2 linked regions of the Pontiella desulfatans genome follow. The protein of the gene in region 1 binds, or shares a complex with, the protein of each later gene. Links are inferred from orthologs where the notes say so. Each region holds a gene or a part of one and is shown on either strand. Other genes may lie near its edges.

Region 1 (8,790 bases):
ATCTGGCGCTCGACCCGGTAACCGCCCGTTCCTACCACGACGCAACGCTGCCGACCGAAGATGCCAAGACCGCGCACTTCTGCTCCATGTGCGGGCCCAAGTTTTGCTCCATGCGCATCTCCGAAGACGTCCGCCAATATGCCGCCGAACAGGGCCTCTCCGAATCCGAAGCCGTTGAGAAAGGGATGCAGGAAAAATCGCGCGAGTTTGCCGTGCAGGAGGCCGAACTCTACACCTAGAACGCTGCTCCGCGCAAAGCACGCCGCGTTTAGGTCGGCGCGGTTGGCGCAACGCATTTCGTTAAACGGAGTGTCGCCCGGGGCCAAGGAATGTTGCCGTTTCACATGGACCCTGCATGCTCTCCATTGAACGAAATCTTGATATCGCCCTCTAAAAGATGCATAGGAGATAACCATGAAAACGAGATGGATCACGATGGCATTGGCGGCTGTGGCAGTTGCGGCGGGCGCAGGGACTAAGGAGACAAAGATGGAAAAGGCGGTATTTGCGGCGGGTTGCTTCTGGGGGGTTGAGGCGGTCTTCCAGGAGTTGGACGGAGTGGTCGATACAACCGTAGGCTACACCGGCGGAAAAACCGACGACCCCACCTACAAGGAAATCTGCAGCAAGGAAACCGGCCATGCCGAGGCGATTGAAATCGTCTATGATCCCTCCAGGGTTTCCTACGACGAGCTCTTGGCCTATTTCTGGCGGTTGCACGATCCCACCACCATGAATCGCCAGGGACCCGATAAAGGAACCCAGTATCGGTCGGCCGTTTTCTACTACACCCCCGAGCAAAAGGCCGCCGCCGAAAAGATAAAGGCCGAATCCCAGAAAAAGTGGAATAAGCCCATCGTGACCGAAATCACGGCCGGAGGAAAATTCTATCCCGCCGAGGCGTATCACCAGGATTATTTCAAGAACCGCGGCTCCCACCACACCGGCTGCCACTATCTGCGGGATTGAGTGAAACATCATACTTGCATAAGTATGATATCGTACTTATGCAAGTATGATGTTTTGCCGTCAGCCCACCTTGGCTTCGGCAGTCGGAAAAAAGGGGCTACGGATTGGTGGCGATGGCCATGCGGTCGTGGCCGGCAAGGTCGCTTTTGATCTGGATGTCGGCATAGCCCATGTTTTCAAGGCACTCAAGGACGGCCTTGCCTTGGTTGTAGCCGAATTCGAGGAAGATCTGCCCGCCCGGAACGAGGATGGATCGAGCCTGCATGGCTAGGTCTTCAATCAGCTCCATGCCCGTAGGGCCGCTGTCGAGCGCCGACTTCGGCTCGTGGTCTCGCACCGATGGGTGGAGCTCGCTCCAGTCCTTCGAGGCAATATAGGGCAGGTTCGCCACAACCACATCGGCGCTTTCGGGGGCGTGGCCCTCGAGCAAGGATCCTTCTATCCAAAGAATGCGATTTTTCAGGCCATGGGCTTCCGCGTTTTCCCGGGCCAGCTCAAGGGCGGACGGGGAAATATCCACCGCCTTGAAGTTGGCATCCGGTCGTTGCTTGGCCAGGGTTATGACGATGCACCCGGAGCCAATCCCCACATCGATAACCGTTGCCGGCTTCTTTTGGTTCCAAACCTTCGAGGCCAAAACCTCTTCGACCAAAAGCTCCGTTTCGGGGCGGGGGATCAGTGCGCGCGGATCGCACTTGATTTGGAGTCCCCAAAAGTCGACGTGGCCAACCACGTACTGCAGCGGTTCGCCGTTCTCAATTCGTTCGGCCAGCGGTTCAAGCCGGCTGATGATCTTGAACTGCTCGGCGGTGGAGCGCGCTTCGGGGGGCTTCCCGGTGTAGATTTCCAGCGGCCGGCATTCAAAGACGTGGGCCAGTAGTTCCTCCGCCACCCGTTTGGCATTGTCCACGCCGGAGGCTTTGAAGCGGAACGCGAACGATTCAACTAGTTGGTCTATTTCCATGGTTGTCCGGTCCGGGGCGTTTGGGCCCTACTTGTAATTCCGTGGTTCAATGCCGAGGTTCTTGATGCGGTAGTTAATGATGCGCTGCGTGGCTTGCAGGTAGCGGGCGACCGCCGCCGCATTGCCACGATGTTTTTTCAGTGCATCGATCAGGATTTCGCGTTCGTAGGCCTCGATCATCTGTTTCAGGTTGGCGCCGTTTTCGGGCAGTAGGCTGGTGTGGGTTTCATCGCTGGTCTGCAGCGACGGCGGCATGTTGAAGCCATGGATGACACAGTCGGACGAGGTGAGCACGGCCCGTTCTATGCAGTTTTCCAGTTCGCGCACGTTGCCTGGCCAGTGGTAGGCCATCATCATGTTGATCGCCGAGGTGGAGATGCGCTTCATGTCCTTGCCATACATTTCGCCATACTTTTGCAGGAAGTGGTCGGCCAGCAGCATGATGTCGGATTTGCGTTCGCGCAATGGCGGCAGCATGATCGGAAAGACGTTGAGACGGTAATACAAGTCCTCGCGGAAGGTGTCGGTCGTCATCCCCTCTTCCAGGTTGCGGCTCGTGGCGGCCACCACGCGCACATTCACGGTGATCGTTTCGTTGCCGCCAACCCGTTCGAACGATTTTTCCTGCAGCACGCGCAGCAGGCGCACCTGGACTGGCGGCGAGATGTCGCCGATTTCGTCGAGGAAGATCGTTCCGCCGTTGGCCAGTTCGAAGCGCCCCTTGCGCTGTTGCTGCGCCCCGGTGAAGGCCCCCTTTTCATGGCCGAAGAGTTCGGACTCGATCAGGTTTTCGGGCAGGGCGGCGCAATTGACGCTCACAAAGGCGTTGTTCTTGCGCGGGCTGTTGAAATGGATGGCCCGGGCCACCAGCTCCTTGCCGGTGCCGGACTCGCCCCGCACCAGCACCGTCGCTGCGCTGTTGGCCACTTGGACGATCTGTTCATAGACCGCGCGCATCGAGTTGCAGTTGCCCACCATGTTGTCGATGCTGTAGCGCCCGCCTAGCTGGCGCCGCAGCATTTCATTTTCCGATTCGAGCGCATTGCGTTCCTCGTTCTCCTCGCGGATGGTCGAAACGGCGGATGCCAGGATTTGGGCAACGTGCTCGAGAAACACGGAATAGCCCTGTAGCTCTTCTTCTGCAGAGGACGGAAGGTCGATGCTCATGGTTCCGATCACTTCCTTGTGGTGGATGATCGGTACGCAAATAAAGGCCGTTTTATGATCGCCGCGCGCCTTGGTGCGGTTGAGGAAATCCGGCGACTTGCTGATGTCGGGGATGAGATCGGGCTGCCCGGTCTTGGCGACGCGTCCCGTGACGCCCTCGCCCAGCTCATATTGCCCGCGGCGCATTTCGCTGGTGGAAAGCCCGCTGGAGGCTTCGATGTTCAGGATATCGGTGCCGGGTTTGCGCAGGGTCAGCGTTCCGCGCAAGACCCCCATGTCGGTTTCCATGATTTCCAATACCTCGTTCAGCAACCCGGAAATATTGTGCTGGCGAGCCGAGATGGTCTGCGAGATTTTATACAGAACCTGCAGTTCTTTTTCACTTTGATTCATTTTTGCATCCTCATGCGGGGTGGGCTTGTTCATTGCCCAAACCTGAATACAAAAATGTATCTAAATAGGCAGGGTGCACACAAGTGTGTTTTGGAAATATTTGTCCTACGGGCATGAAGCAGGCGGGGCGGGGGGCGATTCAAACCAAACGCTGAAAGAAAAAGCCAAGGTCGGGGGAATGCACCGATCCCCCGCTACGATTTCTTTGGCTGGCGCATTTCGTTCCAGTATTCGAGTAGTTCCTGGTTGCGGTTGTGGGCCTTGGAGGAAATCTTGAAGTAGAGGAAGGCATCGAGGAAGCCGCGGCTTTGCATGAAACGCTGCGGTCGGCGCCCTTTGGTGCGTTCGAAGCGCTGCTGGTTGCCCATGATGTCGGAAACCTGGTAAATCACGTTTTTGGGCACGCGGACGTTTTCGCACATGCCCTTGAGGTGGCCGTGCACCGCGTTGCGGGCGGCGTCGAGGTGCGATTGGCCAGCCTCGACGAGCTGCTGGATCAAATATTCGTGATACTCGCCGAAGATCAACGCGAAGAGCAGGGCCGGGTGCACCTGCAGGCCGGCCTTGCGCCACCGGTCCATCTGGTCCAGCGCATGGATTACCCAGTCGTGGCGCGTCTTGTCCTCGTCGATCCAGTGCGAGAAATCGTGGAACATCGGGTGCAGGAGATCGGTTTTTTCCAGCCAGTGGAAAACCTCCTTGGCATGGCCGCAGAAAAAGAGCTTCTGGACTTCCTCATACATGCGCGAAGGGGCCGCGTGGCGGAGCAGGTCCTTGTTGCGGCAGATGGAGTCGTAGGCTCCCTGTTCGATCTCGAAACCGAGGGTGCCGGCAAAACGCGCCGCGCGAATCATGCGCACGGGATCTTCGGCAAACCGTTTGTCGGGATCGCCGATGACGCGGATCATCTTTTGTTCCAGGTCTTCAAGGCCGCCCGCGTAGTCGATCACGGAAAAGTCGGCAATGTTGTAGAAGAGCGCATTGATGGTGAAATCGCGCCGGAGGGCATCCTCTTCCGGGGTGCCGAAAATATTGTCGCGCATCACCTGCCCGGAATCGGCGGTCCGAAAGGTGTTTTCGCAGTGGACGGTGTCATCGGCATCTTCAGGCACCGGGGCGCGGAAGGTGGAGGTTTCAATCACCTCGCCGCGGAACAGGATGTGGGCCAGCCGGAAACGGCGGCCAACCAGTCGGCAGTTGCGGAACAATTTGCGGATCTGTTCGGGGGTGGCATTGGTTGCCACGTCGAAATCCTTGGGGTTGCGGTTGAGCAACAGGTCGCGTACGCCGCCCCCGGCCAAATAGGCGGTATAGCCTTCGTCCTTCAGGTGATAGAGCACCTTTACGGCGGCGGAGCTGATATTTTTTCGGCTGACATTGTGGTCGGCTCTCTTAACTACGGTTGGTTCCATAAGTGGCGCAGGGTATTCGAAGGGGGGGTGGGAAAAAAGAAAAAATCCACCGCATGGTGGATTTTTACAGCCCGTTGGGTCGGGCCTTAGGTGTCGAGGTGCTCGTCGATCCAGCGAAGGATGGTGTCGACGATGATGTCGACTTCGTCCTCCGTGAGTTCGCGGCCCTTTTCATAGCCGAAGAATTCCTCTACGGCCGAACGGTCGTTGCAGCCGCAGGCGTGCTGGGCAATGAAGACGGGGTGTCCCTTGGTCGGGGTTTGGCGTCCGTCGTTCTTGGGTTTGGCCGGGGCAAGGCGCTTGTTCACGAAGTCGGTCGCATGCAGTCGCAGGATTTCCATGCCACGGGATGTGACATATTCCTGCTCCGGTTCGCCCAGGATGAATTTTTCCAGGCGACCGTCGTCGGCCAGTTTTTTCTTCAGTGCGTCCCAGTCCTTGTCTGATATTTTTACCACAATCGTGTCCTCGATTAATTTTCCGACCTAACTGCCAGAGCATAAACAGGCTCTAGCGGAAGAGCAAGCCTCCGCATACGGGAAAAATAGCAAAAAATACTAGAAGTGATTCATGAGGGTTGAAATGTGATGTTTTCAATTCCTCACGTTTCAATCGTCACGTCTCACACTTCACGCTTCACGTCAGTCCTCACCAATCACGATATGCCGACGGAGGAAGGCGGCGAAGGAATCGGCGAGGCTATACATCAGCGGCACGAGCACCAGCGTGAGCAAGGTCGAAACGGCCAGGCCGAAGATCACCGCAATGGCCATGGGCGCCCACCAGGCCGATGTTGCGCCGCCGGCGGAGAAGCGGAACGTATGCACATCGAAGCTGAAGCCGATGGCCATCGGGATCAGGCCGAGAATGGTCGTCACCGCCGTCAGCAGGACGGGGCGCAGCCGCAGGCGGCCCGCGTGCACGACCGCTTCGCGGGTGTCGAGCCCCTTGGCTTTCATCTGGTTGATGCAGTCGACGAGCACGATCGCGTTGTTCACCACAATGCCGGCCAGGCTGATGATGCCCACACCGGTCATGACAATGCTGAAGTGCATGCGCGTGAGCAGCAGGCCCCACATCACGCCGATGATCGAAAGGATGATCGAGAGCAGGATCACGAACGGCAGCATGACGGAGTTGAACTGGAGCACCAGCACCACCACGATGCCGGCCAGCGCCAGCATGAACGCGCGCGACAGGAATTCCGACGACTCCTCCTGGTCTTCCCGGTCGCCGGTGTAAACGATGGTGTAGCCGGGCGGCATCTTGATTGAACTGACGATGGGGACAATGTCGGCCAGTAGCTCGTTCGATTCGCGGCCATCCTTGTTGCCCGAAATGGTGATGACACGTTTCTGGTTCTTGCGGCGGATGACGCCGCGCCCGGAGGTATATTCGAATTTGCCCAGCGAGGAGAGCGGAACGGGTTCGGCATCCTGCACCGGAATGTAGATTTCGTCCAACAGGTTGAACTGTTCGCGGGAAGGGCGGGGCAGGCGTACGGTGATATCGAACTCGTCCTCGCCCGCCCGGAACTTGCGTTGCGATTCCGTACCGTAGATCGAGGTGCGCAGGAAAAAGCCGATCGTTTCGGTGTCGAGCCCCAGCACGCCGGCCCGCTTGCGGTCGACGATGAACTGCAGCTCGGGCAATGCGCTCTCATAGTTCGAACGCAGGTCGACCAGCCCCGGCACCGGGCTGATGCGCCGCTTGATCTCCGTGGCAATGTCGTTGAGCTGTTCCAGGTTTTCCCCGGACACCTCGATGTTGACCGGAGGTTGTTGCGGCGGCCCCTCCTCGAAGGCATCGATCTTGATCTCCACGCCGGGGATCCGGCCAATGCGGTCGCGGAACTTCTGGATCAATTCGGAGGTCTTGCCCACGCGTTCCTTTTCGTCGACAAACTTGATGTAGCACGATCCCAGGTAGGTTCCGCCACTGCCTTCCGAAAATCCGCTGCCCATGCCTTGCCCCGTGGTGGCGAGGATGAACTCAATGTCGTCGAGATCGCTGATGGCGTTCTCGACGTGCTTCATGACGGCATCGGTTTTTTCAATGGCCGTGCCTTCCGGGTAGCGGACTTCGATCTGGGCGGCGCGCGGTTCCGTGTTGACGAACAGCGAGACGCCCTTGCCGAAGCGGCCGTAGAGCTGGGAACTCAGGATGAGGAACAGCAGGCTGATGATCAGCAGGGTGGCGCGGTGGTGCAACGCATGGCGCAGCAGGGCTTCGTAGCCGCGCACAAAGGGGTGGTGCTCGGTTCGGTTGTCGTCGAAGTTGCGTTTGCCGCGCTTGATCAGCACCGAGCAGATGGCCGGATTGATCACCAGCGCAACAAAGAGCGACGAGGCGAGGGTGATGATGAGGGTTTGTGGAATGTAGCTCATGAACTCGCCCATGATGTCCGGCCAGAACAACAGCGGCGAAAAGGCGGCGAGCGTGGTGAGGGTCGAAGTGGTGACCGGCCAGGCTACCTCCGCCGCGCCCTGCCGCGCGGCCTCCATCCGCGACAACCCTTCGCAGTGCAGGCGGTAGATGTTTTCCACGATCACGATGCCGTTATCGACCAGCATGCCGACGGCGAGGATCAGGGCGAACAGCACCACCATGTTCATCGTGATGCCCATCAGCGACATGATGGTGAACGAAAGCAGCATGGAGAAGGGGATGGCCAGCCCGACGAACAGGCTGTTGCGCCGCCCCATGAAAATCAGCAGCACGACGATGACGAGGAAAAAACCCGACGCCATGTTGTTTTCCAGTTCGGCGAGCATGTCGCGGATATCCTTGGAATCGTCCTGGACAATGGTGATGTGGATATCCTTCGAGATCCTGGTGGGGTCGATGTGCTGCTTCACCTCGTCGATCAGGTGGACGGAGTTTTCGCCGGCGCGCTTGAACACCTCGACCGTAACGGCGGTTTCGCCATTGATGCGGGAAATGCTTTCGAGGTCCTTGTAGGTATCCGAGACCGTGGCGATGTCGCGCAGGTAGATGGGGCGGTTCTCGCGCTGCACCACCACCAGGTCGCGCAGGTCGGAGGCCAGCACGAATTCGCCGGGCACGCGCACCTGCACCTTGTTTTCGTCCACCTCCAGCATGCCGGCCGACATCGTAACGTTTTCCTTGCCGATCAGGCCAACCACATCGAACAGCGGAATGTTGTAGGCCACCAGGCGCGGCAGGTCGAACTCCAGCCGGATCTCGCGCTCGCGGGTGCCGACGATGCGCGCCTCCTTGACGCCGGAAATATTCTCGATCTCGTCCTGCAGGAATTCGGCGGTGCTCTTGAGCCGTTCCAGGTCGGGGTCGCCGGAGAGGGCGAAGCGCATGATCGGGATGTCGGTGCTGAAGTTGAGGCCTTCCACCACCGGTTCGTCGAGATCGTCGGGCAGGTCGGGGCGGGCGAGGTCGATCTTGTCCTTCACGCGCTGGATGGCGGTGTCGACATCGACGCCGGCCATGTATTCGATGGTGAAGACCACCACGCTGTCGGCCGCCATGGCCGAGATATCCTTCACGCTTCCGAGCTCGTTGAGCCTTTTTTCGATCGGGATGCAGACGAGGTTTTCCATGTCCTCCGGGGCGGTGCCCGGATGGATGGCGGTTACGAACACCTGCGGGATGGTGATGTCAGGCGAGCCCTCGCGCGGCAGGGTCTTGTAGGATTTGTAGCCCATCCAAACCAGCACGGCGATAAACACAAAAACCGCCGTGCGGAATTTGATGGCATAGTTGGTTACAATCATTCGCCGCCACCTGCTTCAACGATTTCCACGCGCTGGCCGTCGCTCAGCGTACGGTTGCCTTCGATGATGACCAGCTCGCCCTCTTCCAGCCCGTGCGAGACCATGGCGTTTTTGCGCGTGATCGTCTCGAGCGTCA
Region 2 (9,004 bases), on another replicon or contig:
TCGAAGACGTGCCGGAAGAGCAGCGCAAGCGCGCCTGCCTCGACTATGGTCTAATCATGCGCCTGACCGATCTCGGCGCAAAGGCCGCCGCGCATTTTGGCGGGCCGCAGGATGTCGAGTGGGCCATCGAAAAGGGCGAGGTGCTGATGCTGCAGGCGCGGCCGATCACCACACTGGCCGAGACCGATGCCTACAACAAACTGCTTTCCGAAACGAAGACCTACTTGAGCCAGCGCGTCGAAGACGGCGGCGGCCCGTGGGTGCGCCATAACCTCGGCGAAACCCTGCCGCATCCGACGCCGTTGACGTGGTCGCTGGTTTCGCACTTTATGTCCGGCAGTGGCGGCTTCGGCAAAATGCACGAGGAGCTCGGCTTTGCGCCGGGCGAGAAGGTGAAGGCGCGTAGCTTCCTTGACCGTATCGGCGGCGAGGTCTACATGGACTGCTCGCTGATGACCGAAATGTTTTCGGCCAACTATCCCTTTGCCTTCGATCCGGAGCTGCTGCGCTCCGATCCGGACGCCGCGCAAAATCCACCGACCGTGCCGAACGGCGGGCTGAAAAAAATCGGTGATGCCGCCAAGCTGGCCAAATCAGCCGCCGCAAAGATCGATGCGCTTTCGTTGAACCTCGACCAACGTTTCGACGAGGAATATGTGCCGGAGCTGATGGGCTGGAGCCTGGCGCAGGAATCGGTTGAACTGCAAAGCCTCGGCGATGCGGAGTTGATTGAGCTTTGGAAGGAGCAGTCGGCCAAGGTGCTCGACGATTTTGGCGGAATGGCATTCCTTCCGAGCATGGTTGAAGCGGTGGCGGTCGAAGAACTGCGGCAGCTACTGAACGAACATGTGTGGGACGAGGATCCCGACGAACTGGTTTCGATGCTTTCGGTCGGCGTTCGCCCCGACTGCACCATGGCCGCCAACATGGCGCTGGCCGATTTGGATCTGGACGAGTGGCTTGCACAATACGGCCACCGCGCCCCGGCGGAGTTCGACCTCGCGTCGCCGCGCTGGAACGAGCGCCCGGACGGCGTCCGCAAGATGGCGGAGCAGGTGGCCGGAACCGATCTCGATACGTTGCATCACGAACGATTGGAAGCGGCCGATAAATGCCTGACCAAGCTGTATGCCGAACTCGATGCGGATACGATGGAAAAGGTGGAGGCGGCGTCGAATCGGGTGCGCCGCTATATCCGCTTCCGCGAAGACGGCAAGTTTTATCTGATGCGCGCCTACTCGGTGCTGCGCACCACCGCGCTCGAATTCGGCCGCCGCCTGACGGTGGACGACGACATCTTTTTCATGGAGCCGGAGGAAATCTTCGCGGCGCTCGAAAGCGGCTTTGTTCCGGTGGATCGGATTGCCGACCGCAAGTTGGCATACGCGATTGAGCCGCGCTTGCAGACGCCGCATGTGATCGAGGCGGGCGATGTTGCATCGTTGGGCAACGCCGTGGTGCGTGCCGATGGCCCGGCGCTGGCGGCGCACGGCGTTTCGTGCGGTTCGGCGGTCGGCCCGGCCTCGATTGTGCTTAGTCCCGATCAATGCGATGGCTTTGAAAAGGGCTCGATCCTGGTTTGCCCCTCCACCGATCCATCGTGGACGCCGCTGTTCGCCAAGGCGGGTGGGCTTGTGCTGGAGCGCGGCGGTTCGCTGTCGCACGGCGCGGTGGTTGCTCGCGAGATGGGCTTGCCCGCTGTCGTGCTCGACGGCGCCACCGAACTGTTGGCGCAGGGCGAGACGATTACGGTCGATGCCAACGCAGGAATGGTCTATCGCGAAGGGGCGGACGCCGAGGTGGAGGATGCGCGCATTCCGCGCAGCGAAATTCCGCCGCCCGCGAGTGCCAAGGAAGCCAGCGCCAACCGACTCGGTTTGACGATGGCGATTGTTTGGGGGGTGCTGTTGGGGCTGGTGTTTCTGCTGCCGCCGAACCTGCTGCACGATCCGTTCATGGGCCTGCTCGATACGCTGCTGTGGCCACTGGTGCGCGGCTTCGGCATGATTGGCGCCGTGGCTATTGTGGCCGGGTTTTTCGGTCTGATTCCGATTCTCGGCCAGCGCTATTTGACCGACAACGGTCGGTTGTTCGAAGCCAAGCGCCGTTCGGGCCTGCTGCGCAAGGCGGCGAACAAACTGCCCGCCGAAAGCGCCCGCCGAAAAACCATGGAACAACTGGCCGCGCCCGTAACGACGCGCATTTTGAAAGCATCGATGGTTCCGCTGGCGTTGATTCTTGGGCCGATGATCATGGTCTTCATGTGGTTCCCGATGCGGGTTGATCCGGCATCGTGGAACGCCGAGCCGGGACGCATGGTCAGCATTGTGGCCGAGATCGATGGGGAATGCCTGGCACCCGTCTCGCTGGCCGTGCCTTCGCCGTTGGAACTGGATTCGGACGCGGCGCAAACGCTGCCGCCGATCCGCACCGAGCTCGAAGAACTGCGCGCCGAGTGGAAGGATGCGAGCGACATGTCCGACCTTCCGTGGGAAGTGCAGTCGGCCGCCGACCATACGCGCATGACGATGCTCGCCAGCCTCAACGCATTCTTGAGAGAGGGCGTTCCTCCGCAAAAGATGACGTGGCTCATCAGCGTGCCCGAAAGCGCCGAAGGCAAACATCCGGTCAAGCTGAAGGTGGGGGACGAAACCGTATCCTCGTTTGATTTGGTGTTTGGCCGGAACGTTCCGCCCGCTCCGGCGGCGTTCGCCGAGGTATCGGAGCAGGTGGTGTCGATCACGATCAACTATCCGCGCGCGCTGCAGCAGGCGAGCTTTTTCAAGCTACCTGGCACCAAGAAGGATCTCGGTTGGCTCGGCATCTACCTGCTCGCCTACCTGCCGACCATGTTCGTCGCCAAGTTCGCGCTGCGCGTGCCGTAGGCCATTGGTGGAGGGACGGGTTCCACCCCGTCCGCCGCACGAACGGTGTGGGCAAGGTGGAACTCGACCTTCCATTCTCCGGCGTTTAGCGCTTCCAGAGGTCTTCGCCGTATTCCCAGCCTTTGCGAACCGGTTCCTTGAGGTGTTGGTTCAATTCGGGGCGGTTGGTGATTTTCGCCTTTTTGGAATCCCATTCGATCTTGCCGCCATGGTTGACGGCGATGATGCCGAGCAGCATGATTTCGGTGAAGGGCGCGGCATAGTCGAAGTTGGCGCCGCATTCCGGACCGCCTTTGATGGCGTTGACCAGTTCGAGGATCGGACCGCCCTTGATGCGCGGGTATTTCTCGTCCGGATAGCCGGCGGCCTTGAACTCGACCTGTGCTTCCTTGTTGCCCAGGCGCGGGTTGTTGGAACGGTTGTCGGTGAAGCCGCTGTTTTTGGTTCCGTGGTAGAAGGTTCCGGCATTGGGCGGGTTGCCCGGCCATGTCCAGTCGGCGGGGGCGGAGGGGCGGAACAAGCTGGGATCGCCGTTGTACCAATAGAAGGTGCAGGGAGCCATGGAACCGCGCTTTTTGAAGTCGAAGCGGACGCGGCAGCCGTCGGCCACCATCCATTCGTCGCCGCCGGCCACCTTTTCGGCTTCCACGGCCACCGGCTCGTAGAGATCGAGCAGCCAGATGGGGGCGTCGGCCACATGGCAGAACCAGTCGCCGAAGGTGCCGGTGCCATAGCGGTTGAATCCCCTCCACTTTTTCGGATGGTAGAGGTTGTGGAAGGTCGTCGGACCGGTCGGTCCCTGCCAAAGATCCCAGTCCAGGGAGGCCGGCACCGGATCTGCGGCGGGCGGAAGGCTTTCCGGGCGCTGGAAATAGGGCCCCGTCCAGTTGGGGCCGCCGATGTAGCTGTGGGCTTCGGTGATCTGGCCGAAAATGCCGTGGTCGTACCACTCCTTGAGTTGGCGGATGCCGTTGTAGGTATGGCCCTGGTTACCCATGTTGGTGAGCACCTTGTATTTGTCCTTGGCTTTTTTCAGCGTGCGGGCCTGCCAGATGTTGTGGGCCAGCGGCTTCTGGGTGAAGACGTTGATGCCGCGCTCCATGGCGGCCATGGTGGCGGCGAAGTGGGTGTGGTCGGGCGTGTTGATGCAAACCATGTCGATTTCCTTGCCCATTTTATCGAGCATGACGCGGAAATCGGAAAAGCGTTTGGCGGTCGGATTGCCCGGATGCTTGTCGAGGTTTTTGTCGATCATGGAGGAATCGACATCGCACAGGGCGACAATGTTTTCGCCCTGGACACCGCCGTAGGCCATTTTCGCAATGTTTCCGGCGCCGATCATGGCGACGTTGACTTTGCTATTGGCCGATTGGCCGGGCTTGCCGATGCTGAACATCGGAATGGCTGTTGAAGCCGCGGCTGCGGTCATTTGGAAAGATCTACGGTTCATCTTCTTCATGTCGTTCCCTTGGTTGATAAATAACAATCCCAGTAATTTTCGGGGTTCCATCATTCCATGATCTGGCGGAACCGCCATCAATATGATCCCAAGAATTAGCACTATAGTCCCGTGCTCGCCCAGGGTGTACGGGAAAGAAACGCCCGCACCCATCCGAAATGGACAGCGGAGAGGCCTCCGCAGAGGGTGGCACCTGACTCCTGCTACCTGGTTACCGATGCGGGTCGCGTCAGCCGGCCATCTGCTGCTTGATGCGTATTTCGACGTCGTGCTCGTAGAGGGCGGTGAGGATTTCGTCGAGGGCGCCTTCCATGACGCGGTCGAGCTTGTAGAGCGTGAGGTTGATGCGGTGGTCGGTGAGGCGGTTCTGCGGATAGTTATAGGTGCGGATTTTTTCGGAGCGGTCGCCGGAGCCGACCATGGATTTTCGCTCGGAGGCCTGCGCTTCGGCGTTTTCGCGCTGCTGGGTGTCGTAGATGCGCGCACGGAGCATTTTCATGGCGGCGGCCTTGTTCTTGTGCTGGGAGCGTTCGTCTTGGCATTGGACGACGGTGCCGGTCGGGATATGGGTGATGCGGATGGCGGAGTCGGTGGTGTTGACGTGCTGGCCGCCGGCGCCGGAGGAGCGGTAGGTGTCGATGCGCAGGTCTTCGCTCTTGATTTCGATGTCGACCTCTTCCACTTCGGCCAGCACGGCGACGGTGGCGGCGGAGGTGTGGACGCGGCCCTGGGTTTCGGTCTGGGGGACGCGCTGTACGCGGTGGGTTCCGCCTTCGTGCTTGAGGGTTTTGTAGACCTCTTCGCCTTCAACGGAGAAGGAGACTTCCTTGTAGCCGCCGGATTCCGACGGGGAGACGTCGAGGACCTTGTGCCTCCATCCCTTCAGGTCGAAATAGCGGGTGTACATGCGGTAGAGGTCGCCGCAGAAGATGCCGGCTTCGTCGCCGCCGGTGCCGGCGCGGATTTCCATGATGACGTTGCGGGAGTCGGTGGGGTCGGCCGGAATGAGCGACACCATCATCTCGCGCTCGGCCTTGGGGAGGGTCTCCTCGATCTCGGCCAGTTCCATTTCGGCCATTTCCTTCAACTCGGCATCGGAGTCGGCATCGGTCAGGATGGCTTCGGCTTCGGCTTTGGCATCGACAAGGGACAGGACGTTTTTTGCGCATTCGGCCAGCATTTTTTGGTGCGAGTAGTCGCGCATGCACTCCTGCATCTTCTTGGGGTCGGATGAAACCTCGGGCCGAGACATGCGTGTTTCGAGTTCGCCGAGCTTGGATTGGAGCTGTTCGAGGTATGCGTGGTCGATCATGGTAAGATCCTGGGGTGTTGAATGGTTGAATGCGTGGCTCGTGGGATGGGGGGCTGGGGAAGGGCCGTGGGCAATCGCTCAGTTTTCCTGTAATCCAGCATTCCAATCGTCCATTTTATCCGGGCACAAAAAGGCCGAACCTGCTTGCGCGGGTCCGGCTTTCCAAAAGGCAAAAAGCTAGTAGGTGCCTTCTGCGAAACGCTTCTTGAAGCGGTCTACGCGGCCTTCCGTGTCGATCAGTTTTGCGCTTCCCGTGAAGAACGGGTGGCAGCTCGAGCAGGTGTTCACATGCATCTGTTTAACGGTGGAACGGGTTTTCACCTCGTTGCCGCAGGCGCAGTGGACGGTTGCTTCTTCGTAGTTCGGATGTATATTTGCTTTCATGTCTAAAATCCTCGTGTTCAATTGGGAGCGTGGTTTTTATACAAAGCGCCCCGGTGACGCAAGGCTTGTTTTGGTTTTTTTGAGCAGATTTAACTTCCCGCATCGAGTCCGCTTGAAGTAATGTTTCCAGCCTATGTGGGACGCGTGTAGAAGCCATGTTGGGGTAGTTCGGGGTCTTGTGCTGATGGCAATGGTGCTTTTGGCGGCGCAAAGCCGTGGAAAGGGCGTAACCCAGAGCCAGCTTTCCAGACTCGATCCGAGTACGGAATCGACCAGTGTTTTGCTGGAAACCTCGAAGGAACTGCTGAAGAACGACCAGCTTGAGGATGCGTTGCCGTTTCTCGAGGAAGTCCTGGTTCGGCTGGAAGGCGACGAGGAGAAGAAGGCGCGCCAGACGCTGGCCTTCACCCTCTACCAGCTGGCCTACTGCCAGATGAAGCTGGGTGAATATGTTTCCGGCGCACGCAACTTTGTCCGCTTTTCCGATGAATTCCCCGAAGATCCGCAGCAGGAGTCGGCCCGGGTGATGGCGGCGCAGTGCTTGACCATGGTCCAGCAGTGGCCGACGGTGGAGGAGCAGTCGGCGATTGTTTTGCAGAATGCGCGGCTTGCCGAAGACCTGAAGATTCCGGCGACCCAGCTATTGGCGGAAGCGCGCTACCAGCAGGAAAAATGGGCCGACGCAACGCGTCCGTTGATTTCCCTTTTCCGGATATCCAAGGAGGAAACGGTTCGTGCGGGGGCGGCGGTGATGCTGGTGACCTGCTATGTGCGCCTCGACGATTTCAGCAACCTGTTCACGTTTTTGCCGCATTGCGACGAGGCGGCGCGCCACGATGTGGGCCTGAACGTGGCCCTGCTGGAGGCGGGTGATTCGCACTATAATAAGGGGGAGTACCAAAAGGCGCTCCTGCTCTATCGCCTGGTGCTCACCAAGAAGGAGCTGGTGCAGCACTATGAAAACCGCCTGCGCACCGTGAAGGGCCAGATGAAGCCGTTCGTGGCCGGGGGCTCGCAAACCCTTTCCGATTTCAAGGAAATGCAGCGCAAGCAGCAGCAGCTCTTCGATCGGCTCAAGAAACATTACCAGGTCATTACCAATTTCCAGGACTACGACATGGACGTGATGCTGCGGACGGCGCAGTGCTACAACGACCTGGAGCGCAACTGGCCTGCGCATGCGATCTATCTGCGCATCTACGACGAAAACCCCACCAACTCCCTGGCCGACCAGGCGCGTTTCTCGGCGTTTGCCGTGATGCTCGACGAACGCGAATGGGCGCTGGCCACCGCCGAGGGCTATGATTATGTGAAAACAAGCCCCGATGGCGAGTTCGTCGATGATGTGACGCTGAACCTGATGCAAGTGCATATGCAGCAGGAGCAGTTCGACCTCGCCTACGACATCGGCAAAAAAGGACTGGAGCTTTCCCCCGACCACAAGCATATCGACCAGGTGAAGTATTTGATGGGCTACATCCGCTTCATGCAATTCGACTATGCCGTGGCACTGGAAAACTTCCGCGAAATCCTCAAGCGCTGGCCAGACAGCCGCTACTACGAGTCGGCGGAATACTGGCAGTCGATGTCGCTCCTGTTCCTGGGCAGCTTTGCGGAGGCGGCGACGGCGTTCGAGGCCTATCTGACCAACCCGAAGTATAGCCCGCGCATCTACGAGGAGGACTCCTCCTATCGCCTGGGCATTGCCCAATACGGCGCGGAGCAGTATGAGGCGTCGGAGGGAACCCTCCGGGCGTTTGTGGACAAGTATCCCGAAAGCCACCTGCTGTCGGAGGCCTTTGCCATGCTCGGCGACCTGCGCGGTGCCGAGGGCGACATGGATGTCGCCCTCGATTTCTACGCCATGGCGCGCGAAAAGGCGCTGAATATGTCGCAGGTGAACTATCCGGTGTTCCAGTCCGCCGATGTGCTCACCCGCCTGAGGCGCTACGACGAGGTGGTTGCGTTGATGGCCGGCTATATCGGTGAGTGGGGCGAACAGGGCGATTTCGCGAACGCGGCGAACTGGCAGGGCAAGGCGTATAAGGCAAAGGATGAATATCCGCGTGCGCTGAACAGCTATTTTGAGCTCGTGAACCGCTTTGGCAACAATGCCAACCTCGGCGGTGTCGACCTGATTTTGAATGAGGTGATTTCCGACTATAAGAGCGAAGAGTGGTCGTCCTACCGGGAAATCATCAAGGATCGGCTCGATGTGCATCTGAAGGCGGCCTCCGACAGCAACCAGCGGACGCTGGAGCTGCAGTATCAGACGGTGTTCGCCACCATTCTTTCCGGGCCCGAGCGCGAGCCGTTTGTTGACTCGGTCGTCCAGGCAAAGAATGTGCCTGCATCCGGCGCGAACACGCTGGTGCTGATTGCGCGGGAAGGCGTGAAACGCGAGGATTGGGAGACTGTGCACGAGGCGAGCGCCCGGTTCATATCGAACTTCCAGGTTTCGAACAACATGCTCTACATCATGCTGGCCAACCTGGATGCGCTAATCAAGGAAGGCAGCTATGACGACGCGCTCGACCTTTCCGAAGAGATTTTGATGAAGTTCGGCTACAGCAAGTCGGTGGGCTGGGCGCGTAAGCGCCGCGGCGATGTCTACCGTCTTCAGGGCAACTATGACCGTGCGCTGGAAGCCTATAAAGAGGTCTTGGGGATCCGCGAATGGCGCGGCGAGCTGACACCCGAAGCGCTCTATTGCTCGGGGGTCTGCAAAATGGAATTGGGAGAGACGGCGGAGGCGTTTGCCTATTTCCAGCGAATCTACGTTTTGTATGGGGACTATGTTGAGTGGGTTGCGCCGGCCTATGCCAAGAGCATCCTGTGTCTGGAAATGCTGGGTGGCCACGAGCAGGATATCCTTAATACCTACAGGGAAATGCTCGCGAACGAGGCGGTTGCGGCCACGCCCGAGGGCATCGAGGCCGCCCGGAAATTTGCGGAGCTTGCCCC

Evidence for each region.
Region 2: the proteins of prmC (region 1) and prfA are in contact, whole or in part, in a crystal structure (PDB 2B3T), measured with the Escherichia coli proteins. The link is inferred for Pontiella desulfatans from one-to-one orthologs.

The regions. Positions count from the first base shown.
Region 1 is NZ_CAAHFG010000001.1:121,119-129,908, forward strand. The notes cover bases 1-2,733. They hold prmC (peptide chain release factor N(5)-glutamine methyltransferase), read right to left. Parts: upstream 1,934-2,733; coding sequence 1,067-1,933; downstream 1-1,066. Other genes in these bases: thiC (phosphomethylpyrimidine synthase ThiC), read left to right, coding at 1-239; msrA (peptide-methionine (S)-S-oxide reductase MsrA), read left to right, coding at 415-969; E9954_RS00510 (sigma 54-interacting transcriptional regulator), read right to left, coding at 1,961-2,733. Outside these bases: more of E9954_RS00510, read right to left, coding at 2,734-3,493; polynucleotide adenylyltransferase PcnB, read right to left, coding at 3,688-4,905; E9954_RS00520 (DUF4186 family protein), read right to left, coding at 4,992-5,363; E9954_RS00525 (efflux RND transporter permease subunit), read right to left, coding at 5,547-8,654; E9954_RS00530 (efflux RND transporter periplasmic adaptor subunit), read right to left, coding at 8,651-8,790. UniProt on the Escherichia coli protein: Methylates the class 1 translation termination release factors RF1/PrfA and RF2/PrfB on the glutamine residue of the universally conserved GGQ motif, i.e. on 'Gln-235' in RF1 and on 'Gln-252' in RF2.
Region 2 is NZ_CAAHFG010000002.1:1,094,707-1,103,710, forward strand. The notes cover bases 3,616-6,562. They hold prfA (peptide chain release factor 1), read right to left. Parts: upstream 5,657-6,562; coding sequence 4,574-5,656; downstream 3,616-4,573. Other genes in these bases: E9954_RS20020 (Gfo/Idh/MocA family protein), read right to left, coding at 3,616-4,344; rpmE (50S ribosomal protein L31), read right to left, coding at 5,834-6,040; E9954_RS20035 (tetratricopeptide repeat protein), read left to right, coding at 6,225-6,562. In the rest of the region: E9954_RS20015 (PEP/pyruvate-binding domain-containing protein), read left to right, coding at 1-2,885; more of E9954_RS20020, read right to left, coding at 2,971-3,615; more of E9954_RS20035, read left to right, coding at 6,563-9,004. UniProt on the Escherichia coli protein: Peptide chain release factor 1 directs the termination of translation in response to the peptide chain termination codons UAG and UAA.